Regions from separate parts of the Rummeliibacillus sp. TYF-LIM-RU47 genome, predicted to be linked through region 1. Evidence: riboswitches for the same ligand, from Rfam matches in the RefSeq annotation. Region 1 holds a riboswitch; each other region holds the start of a gene.
The links. A riboswitch is a leader RNA that binds a small molecule or an ion and turns the genes downstream of it on or off. The one in region 1 is predicted to bind S-adenosylmethionine.
Positions count from the first base shown of each region.

Region 2: linked by a shared signal. The riboswitch ahead of F0527_RS00205 (O-acetylhomoserine aminocarboxypropyltransferase/cysteine synthase family protein) and the one ahead of metA (homoserine O-acetyltransferase MetA) in region 1 are both predicted to bind S-adenosylmethionine.
Region 3: linked by a shared signal. The riboswitch ahead of F0527_RS12250 (methionine ABC transporter ATP-binding protein) and the one ahead of metA (homoserine O-acetyltransferase MetA) in region 1 are both predicted to bind S-adenosylmethionine.

Region 1 covers NZ_VVIR01000001.1:1,655,197-1,658,477, reverse strand. The annotation lists gene F0527_RS08345 (methyl-accepting chemotaxis protein) at 1-1,221, shown strand, start outside; SAM riboswitch class I at 1,278-1,382, shown strand; gene metA (homoserine O-acetyltransferase MetA) at 1,459-2,367, shown strand; gene F0527_RS08335 (GTP-binding protein) at 2,446-3,281, shown strand, end outside.
Region 2 covers NZ_VVIR01000001.1:24,050-27,330, forward strand. The annotation lists gene F0527_RS00195 (YrzE family protein) at 1-517, shown strand, start outside; gene nfsA (oxygen-insensitive NADPH nitroreductase) at 571-1,302, opposite strand; SAM riboswitch class I at 1,479-1,590, shown strand; gene F0527_RS00205 (O-acetylhomoserine aminocarboxypropyltransferase/cysteine synthase family protein) at 1,700-2,995, shown strand; gene F0527_RS00210 (homoserine dehydrogenase) at 3,227-3,281, shown strand, end outside.
Region 3 covers NZ_VVIR01000002.1:186,382-189,662, reverse strand. The annotation lists gene F0527_RS12260 (MetQ/NlpA family ABC transporter substrate-binding protein) at 1-340, opposite strand, end outside; gene F0527_RS12255 (methionine ABC transporter permease) at 392-1,060, opposite strand; gene F0527_RS12250 (methionine ABC transporter ATP-binding protein) at 1,050-2,075, opposite strand; SAM riboswitch class I at 2,165-2,270, opposite strand; gene F0527_RS12245 (thioredoxin family protein) at 2,327-2,635, opposite strand; gene F0527_RS12240 (toprim domain-containing protein) at 2,650-2,991, opposite strand; gene gcvH (glycine cleavage system protein GcvH) at 3,080-3,281, opposite strand, start outside.

The sequences.
Region 1 (3,281 bases):
ACATTACCTAACTTGAATTGGAAGGTCGCTGCTGTTTATGAAAAGGAAAAAGTAGAACAGGCAGCACACGATATAAGAAACTTCTTTCTTATTTTTTCTATTATATTATTAGCCCTTTTATTTATTGTCTTAATTCTTATTATTTCTTCAATTACTAGACCTATTGCTGTTTTAAGAAAGTTAATGGACAAGGCATCTGGCGGAGATTTAAATGTTGCTGCAACCTATAATGGTTCTAATGAAGTAGGACAGCTATCGAATGATTTTAACTCCATGATAAACAGCATGAAATCCATTGTTCAAGTGGTAAATGGAACATCGCAAGAAGTAGGCCACCACTCTCAGCAACTTAACAAGCTTGTCGAAGAAACAACAGCTTCGAGCGAAGAAGTGACTGCTGCAATTGGAGAGATTGCTAAAGGAGTGAGTAACTCAGCTGAAAAGTCAGATCTTGCATTTGAACATGCTAATGCTTTAAGTAATCAAATTAACCAAATAAAGAATAAGACAATATCAATGCAAGACATTGCTGAACAAGCACAAGGAGTTAACAAAGAAGGTCAATCTCAAATGGAACAATTTCAGGCTGCCTTTTCTAGCTGGGAAAGTAATCTAATTAGTATGGCGGAAAAAATTGCATCTTTGGAAAAACAAATACTCTCTATTGATACAGTAATGGAAACCATACGAAATATTTCAAATCAAACGAATTTGTTGGCTTTAAATGCAAGCATCGAAGCGGCTCGAGCTGGTGATCAAGGGAAAGGGTTTGCAGTTGTAGCAGAAGAAGTAAGAAAATTAGCTGAGCAAACAGCTAAAGCCACAGAAGAAGTAAGAGAAACAGTACAGGCTCTGCAAAGAGAATCCAAAATAGTCACTGAACAAATGCATTCTACGAAAGACAAATTTCAAGATCAGTTGGTTGTGGTAGATTCTACTAGTGAATTGTTTAACAATATCTCTTCTTTAGTTTTACAGTTAGAAGAGGCTATTGATAATATTTCAAATGACACATTTAAGATCACAAGCTATAAAGATGAAGTAATAGACATGATTCAAGAGATGACAGCCACTTCTGAAGAATCAGCTGCAGCTTGTGAGGAAGTAAGTGCCTCTTCTTCCGAACAATTGGCAGCAATTGAAGCAGTTTTAAATTCGGCAGAGAAGCTTTCACACTTGAATAACAAACTTTCTGAATCAATCCAAAAGTTTAATTTATAGTTTTTAATTATTTGAATTTTTATAATAATTATGTTACGATCAATATAATTTTATATTTCTTATCAAGAGAAGCTGAGGGGAAGGCCCTATGACGCTTCAGCAACCTCTGTGTATGCAGAAAGGTGCTACATCCTGCAAGATTAAATCTTGGAAGATAAGAGTGCACGCATATCAATGCCCCTTTTCTTCTTGTAAGGAAAAGGGGTTTTTGTTTTATAAAGAAAAGGGGGTTATTTAATGCCAATTAATATTCCGAAAGATTTGCCGGCAACGGAATTATTAAAAAAAGAAAAGATTTTTGTCATGGATGAAAGTAGATCAAATCAACAGGATATCCGACCGCTTAACATTGCTATTTTAAACCTAATGCCCGAGAAAGAAAAAACCGAACTGCAGCTTCTTCGACTTTTAGGCAATACACCATTACAGGTTACTGTTACATTTTTACATACCGCTACGCATATCTCTAAAAATGTTAGCAAATCTCATTTAGATACATTCTATAAAACATTTAATGAAGTAAAAGAGTTTCGTTTTGACGGATTAATTATTACAGGTGCTCCAGTTGAGACGTTGGCCTTTGAAGAGGTGGATTACTGGGAAGAGATGAAAGAAATTCTTGAGTGGTCCAAAACTAATGTCACGACAACACTTCATATATGCTGGGGAGCGCAAGCAGCGCTTTATTATCATTATGGAATTGATAAATACTCATTAGATCAAAAATGTTTTGGTGTTTTTCAGCATACTGTTCAAGAGTCAACAGCAAAACTAATACGAGGGTTTAATGATGTGTTTGTAGCACCACATTCACGCCATACTTCTGTTTCGGTTCACGCAGTGGAGGAACATCCTAATTTATCTGTACTCTCTAAATCAGAAGAAGCAGGTTTGTTTATTGCTATATCAAACGACGAAAAAATGATTATGGTAACAGGTCATTTAGAATATGATGCTGAAACTTTAAGTGAAGAATTCAAACGCGATTTGGCTAGGGGTAATGACATAGCTATACCGAGTAATTACTATCCAGACGATAACCCTAATAATCAGCCGTTAAATACCTGGCGTTCGCATACACATCTTTTGTTCTCAAACTGGCTTAACTACTATGTTTATCAAGAAACACCTTATGAATGGGCATAGGTTAACTCTCATTCTCTATTGCTTATCTTTCTATTTGTTATAATAGACGAAAGAAGATACAAGAAAAGAGGATTATATGTGTTTGTGACTATTGGTATTTTAGCGCATGTGGATGCTGGAAAAACCACCTTATCCGAAAATTTATTATATCAATTTAATAGCATAAAAGAACGAGGGCGGGTGGACCACCAAAATGCTTTTCTAGACCATCATGCCATTGAAAGAGAACGGGGCATTACGATTTTTGCAGAACAAGGAAGGCTTGAAATGGAAGACGATACATATACCATTATCGATACGCCAGGGCACGTCGATTTTTCTCCAGAAATGGAGAGAGCAATTGCTGTAATGGATTATGCCATACTTGTTGTTAGCGCTTTAGATGGTGTACAGGGACATACAGAAACAGTTTGGTCTTTACTTAGAAAACATGACGTCCCCACCTTTATTTTTATTAATAAAATGGATGCAGATACAGCAAATGGTGAGGCAGTTTTACATGAGTTGCGGCAAAACTTGTCAAAGAACTTTGTTCCAATAACAAACGAATTTACAAATGGTAGAGTATCAGATCAACTGATTGAATGGGTAGCAGAGAGAGATGAAGAAATACTTGAAAAATATTTCAACCAATCTCTGCTTGAAGGGGATGTAAAGAAAGCTTTTCAAAAGATGATGATAGAAGGAAAGGCTTTTCCCTGTGCTTTTGGCTCTGCCTTAAAAGATGAAGGAATTACCGAATTCTTTGAGCAAATTATGCTTTTAGCGAGAACCAGCTATGATGAGGCACTGCCATTTTCAGCGAATGTGTTTAAAATCCGCCATGATGATAAAAAGCAAAGAATTACATTTATGAAAGCACAAGCAGGAAAGTTATCGGTTCGAGATGTACTTGAACTAGGTGGAACCCCTGA
Region 2 (3,281 bases), 1.6 Mb from region 1:
AGAATCCTATATGGATTCACAGGGTGCTATTCAAATCATTGAGAAAAAATTCATTGAGAAAAAATGGCGTGCTTCTATGCCGATTATCTACAATTTTTACGGTGAAGCTAGCTGGCTTGTACCAGTATTAGATTCCAATGGCTTCCTGCAAAATTACTCGATTGTGTCTGCAGCAAGGCCTGAACTTTCAGTATCTGCAGCAACTCCAAATGAAGCATTAAGGCAATATAAAACAATTATCTCCCGAATTGGCAACAGTTCGTTAAAAGGAACATCTGAAGCAGAAGAAAAAGAAGCTCAAGGAAAAATAGTCCGCGTTTATAAAGAAAAGAATGGGGATTTCACTACTGTTTCCTTCTTGCTAGATAATAAAGAAAATTATATTGTGAGTTCAGAAGTGGCTCCTCTCGCCGTCTATCTGAAAGAAGGTGACACTGTAAAGCTGAAATATGTGAATTCAAGCGAAGTCTTTTTACCAGTAAAAGAAATGGTTATAGAGGGAATCGAAGAAAAATAATTAAAAAAGCTCTATAAGGTAGACGAAAGCCAAAAACCTTATAGAGCTTTTTTCTATTTCCAAGTAAATCCTTTGGTTGCAAGAAAGTCTTTGATAAATGGACGACGCTGTTCAACTAAGAAATCAGCCATTTGTTTTGTCCAATTCGACATTTTTTGATTCGATGAACGATGTTGGTAGTATTCTTCTAATGTCGCATCATATTCATCAAGTAATGTATCGTATTTTTCTTCATCATAGCTATTTTCATGCAGCACGGCATCCAGTGGAAGTCTTGGTTTTGTTTCATTTCTTTTCGTCGGTTTTCCGATTGTCATGGCGAACATAGGGAAAACGTGTTCAGGCAGATTGAATAATTCGCTGATCTCAGCTGGGTTATTACGCGCACCGCCAATATAACAAATACCGTATCCTTCTGATTCAGCAGCAATAACAAAGTTTTGTGCAAATAGCGCTACGTCGGCTACGCCTGCAAGAAGGTTTTCAGCAGAATCAGCCACAATTTCTACACCTTGCTTTTTGCCGGCAGCCTCCAAACGCTTGAAGTCAACGCAGAATAAGAAAGAAGCACCTGCTGTTTTGAATTGGAACTCATTGTTAGAGAGCTCGCCTAATTTTTTCTTTTTGTCAGCATCAGTTACCCAGATGACACTGTATGCTTGGATGAAATGTGAGGTAGCAGCCATTTGTGCTGTTTCAATTAAATCTCGTACAACCTCTTTTGGTATCTCTTCACCTGTATATTTTCGAACAGATGAATGGCTACGCAATAAATCTTTAACCATCTGTAGAACAACTCCTATTTTGTGGATTTCTTTAATTAACTATAGGAGAAATTGTAGGAAATGACTAGCGAAACGAATCCGCTTGTATGTAATATTTAGAAATATCAAAAAATAGTATTGACTTTTTAAAATGCAATACCTATACTTACAACAACAAGATGGAACAGAATAAATTACCTTTATCAAGAGTGGCGGAGGGAAAGGCCCTGCGATGCCCGGCAACCAGTAAGTTATCTTACATGGTGCTAATTCCTACAGATTCTTTATTGCGGATCTGACAGATAAGGGGAGGAAAATGCTAATGACCCTCTTCTTATGTGAAGAAGGGTTTTTCTTTTGGAAAATCCTTGCCACATGCCTCAGATTTCCATCTCAAACTATATTAGGGGGAATTAGAATGACAGAATTTCGTAAAGAGACTTTAGCAGTACGTGGAGGCCAAACGCCTGATCCTACAACTGGTGCAATTGCAGTGCCGGTATACCGAACTACAGCCTATAGGTTTAATGATACAGAGCATGCAAGGAAATTATTCGCCTTGGAAGAGCCAGGTAACATTTATTCTCGAATCATGAATCCTACTGTTGATGTCTTTGAAAAACGAGTAGCCCTGCTTGAAGGTGGAACAGCAGCGGTTGCTTTATCATCAGGCATGGCGGCCATTTCATTTTCTATTTTAAATATAGCGCGTGCTGGTGATCATATAGTTTCAGCTGCGAGTGTATATGGAGGAACGTACAATTTATTTGCCAATACTTTGCCACGATACGGAATCAATACTACATTTGTAGATGAACGGAAGCTTGAAGATTTTGAAGGTGCAATCCAAAAAAATACAAAAGCGATTTATGTTGAAACGATTGGTAATCCTAGTCTTTCAGTAGCAGATATCGAAAGTATTGCGGATGTTGCCCATCGACACGAAATCCCTCTAATCATCGACAATACATTTGCATCACCGATTGGATGCAATCCTATCGAATATGGTGCTGATATTGTGATTCACTCTGCGACTAAGTGGATTGGCGGGCACGGTACGACAATCGGTGGTGTTGTGGTGGATGCAGGCAAGTTTGATTGGACACGAGGTAAATTCCCTGACTATACAGAAAGAGATGAATCCTATCATGGCATCCGATATGGCATTGATGTGAGTAATGCAGCTTTCACTACACGCCTGCGCGTACAATTGCTGCGCGACTTTGGGCCAACGCTTAGCCCAGATGCTGCCTTCCAGTTATTACAGGGTCTTGAAACACTGCATCTTCGTGTGCCTTATCATAATGAAAATGCTAGAAAGGTAGCTGAATACTTACGTCAGCATCCTCAGGTGGAATGGGTAGGATACAACGGCTTCTCTGATAGCGAATTCGCTCCTCTTGCCAAAAAATATCTAAAGAATGGTTATGGCTCTGTTCTTACATTTGGAATTAAAGGGGGCAGAGATGCTGGACGCGAATTTATCGACAATGTCGAATTGTTCTGCCACGTGGCAAATGTAGGAGATGCCCGCTCATTGATTATTCATCCAGCCTCTACTACTCATCAACAATTAAACAGTGAAGAGTTGAAAAAATCAGGCGTGCCAGAGGAATTAATTCGCTTATCTATTGGGTTAGAAGCAATCGATGATATCATCTCTGCACTAGAAGAAGCATTCACAAAGGTAAGCCCAAAAGTTGCAGCAAAATAATTTGTTAATGAGTTTCACTTCGCCTCAGGGAAATAGCAGCATTTCCTAAGATTTTTAAATAAATAAAGAAAAGAGTGATGGATTGTCTTGTCACTCTTTTCATTTTGAATTGAATGAACACACTGTAAATACATATGTCTTTTATGGGAGGAATTATCTTGTAAACATACTCTGTGTAAGCTAAAATCATCAGTATGTAGATTAATTGATTAAGAGAATGGAGGCGGTTTTTTGAAAAAGGTAAAGGTTGCTATATTAGGTTTCGGTACAGTTGGCCAGGGGGTCT
Region 3 (3,281 bases), on a different contig from region 1:
CGCCGATTGGTTCGATGTGAATCTTGCCGGCAATCGCAAAATCATAGTTATTGTCTTTCATTTGTTCTTCAAGATACGGAATGTGCTGGAAGTAGTTGGCATCCAGATCGTCCGAATTTAAATCTTTGTTCGGTAAAACATAATCTTGATATTTTTCAATCTTCAAATCAATGCCTTCTTTTTTAAGAATAGGCTTCGCTTTTTCCAAAATGATAGCATGTGGTGTATTAGATGCACCCACTACCAATTCTTTGTCTGATCCTGCTTTGTCTTTGTTTCCGCATGCTGCTAGGCTAAGTGCCAACGATGCGGTAAGAATTCCTGCTACAAGTTTCTTCATTTTTCATAACTCCCTTTCGTTTTATGTGAACGTCTGAACGGTTCAACCAAATTATCGTTTATCAAGCCTTGCTGTAATAAAGTCACCCACTATTTGGATAACAAACACGATGACTAATATAAACACAGTGGCAACGAATACGACGTCGGTACGGCTACGTTGGAATCCATCTAAAAAGGCTAAGTCGCCTAGGCCTCCTGCTCCAATGATGCCCGCCATTGCTGTATAGCCGACTAATGCTACAGCTGTCACTGTAATGCCAGAGATTAAAGCTGGCCATGATTCTGGGATTAAGACTTTCCAAATCAATGTGCTTGTTTTAGCGCCCATAGATCTGACTGCCTCGATCACCCCTTTATCAATCTCCCGGAAAGAAATCAATACTAGTCTCGCGTAGAAAGGTGCAGCGCCGATAATTAATGCCGGCAATGCTGCGTTCGCTCCTCGAATCGTTCCCAATAGCATGTTAGTAAATGGGATAAGGAGGATGACCAGGATAATAAATGGAATAGAGCGGAAAATATTCACGACTGATCCTGTCAGCCAATTGACTAGCTTATTTGCCCATAATTGATTGGGACTGCTCAAAAATAGGATAATTCCTAATAAAAGTCCAATGACAAAGGTGAACACAGTTGAGACTACTGTCATATAAATAGTTTCCTGTGTTGCTTCCCACATTGCTAGCCAATCCACATTTGGAAATAACTTAGTTAGCATGTTGGATCACCTCCGATTTAACGTCTTCCCCATCTAAGTATTGAATGGCTTTATTTATATTTTCTTCATTGCCTGCAATGCGAACGATCAGTGTGCCATATGGACCGCTTTTGGTAGCGGAAATATTTCCGTGCACAATATTTACATCCACATCGAATGTGCGAATCAGATGTGAAATCACTGGCTGCTCAGCTTTCTTGCCGACAAATGTCAGCTGAATTAATTGGCTGTTTGGATCATCCAGCATTTGTGAAATCGATTCTTTATGTTCTGCCGACTCTGTTACCTGAGAAACGAATTTTTTTGTGATGTCTGCTTTTGGCGATTGGAACACTTCTAGAACATTACCTTGCTCTACGATTTGTCCAGCCTCCATCACGGCCACTCGATGACAGATTTTGCGGATAACATGCATTTCGTGTGTGATAAGCACAACTGTAATGCCCAGCTTTTCATTAATGTCTAAAAGCAAATCTAGGATCGCATCTGTTGTTTCCGGATCAAGCGCTGAGGTTGCTTCGTCACAAAGCAACACTTCTGGATTATTGGCTAATGCCCTTGCAATGCCTACGCGCTGTTTTTGCCCACCTGACAATTGGGATGGATAAGCTTTCTCTCTTCCCTTTAAGCCAACCATTTCAACTAATTCGCTTACTCGCTTTTGGCGTGCCTCTTTTCCAACGCCCGCTATTTCAAGAGGGAAGGCGATATTTTCTTCCACAGTCCGCGACCATAGCAGGTTGAAATGCTGGAATATCATGCTGATCTTCTGTCTTGCCTGTCTCAGCTCTTTTCCTTTAATGGTGGATATATCGTACCCGCTCACTTGTACGGTGCCTGAAGTCGGTTTTTCCAACCCGTTTAACAAACGAATCATTGTACTCTTACCAGCACCGCTGTAACCGATAATTCCAAATATTTCACCTTTTCCGATCGTCAAATTGGCATCTTGGACAGCTGTAAGGGATCCACTTGCTGTTTTATATTTTTTTAGTACATTCTTTAAGAGAATCATAGCCAAACCCCTTTCATCAAAAAAAATAAGGCCTTTCTGTTAAAGATAAACAGAAAGGCCTTACGTATTGTATTTATACGAAAACCGTTCTCTCATCTTCCAAAGTTTACACTTTGTGTGAATTGGCACCATATCACAAACTGTGACGGTTGCCGGGCTTCATAGGGCACTTCCCTCCACCTCTCTTAATAAGAGCAACGCAATATTTAATTAGGTTATGCTAGTTACTTTAACATGCTGAATTTTGTTCGTCAATCCTTTTTTTGAAACTTTTCAAACAAATATGACACAGACTGAAAAGCGTATATTTTGTCATGCACTTCGCCAGCTTCAGCGATTAACAGGCAAGGAACACTTTCCACCTGATATTCATATGCCAGTTCTTCAGCATAATTCAAATTGATTTTGCCCATTGGGATTTGTGGGAATGTCTGCTGGATGACCTCCATCATTTTAGAGGCAACCATGCATGTACCACACATGGGCGTATAGAGATAAAAAGCGCACAATTGGCCGCTTTTTTTCGTGTTTTCCCATTCTTCAATTGACCATTCTTGCATCGATTGGATCATCCCTATTCTATAAAATAAGCAGGGTCAATTTCGAAATCTGCTGCTAACAAGACCCTTGCCAAATATTTTCTTGGAGTCGTTTCTACCTGTCTATATAAGGAGAGTGTACGCAAATGATATGCCTCTGGATACTCTTTTTTCATCAGTGCCCGCAAGCGGTCGCCTGAGTAATCTTCATCGAATAATGTGTATAAATCATATTGTTCGTAAGGGGTTAGCAACTCTTCTAGCTTGCTTGCGCTAATCGTTCCATTGGTGCATATAATTGGAATGCTTTCTGTCAATAGAGGTGCTATTTGAAGCTTATCCTGCCTTCCCTCTACTATAAGCACTTTATCAGGCAATGCCCGCACCTCCTCATTGGATAGTCAGACGATATTCTCAGTTGATATAAAAAGCGCCAACACAGAATAGTGAGGCGCTTGAATAAGATTATTCTTCGATTAATTCGCCGTATTGTTCAGCAGATAATAGCGCATCGATTTGAGATGAATCTGAAGGTTCTACAACAACCATCCATGCTTTTTCATATGGTGATTCGTTAACGAATTCAGGGCTGTCTTCTAACTCTCCATTGATTTCAACTACTTTACCTGAGATTGGCGCGTATAATTCTGAAACTGTTTTAACAGAT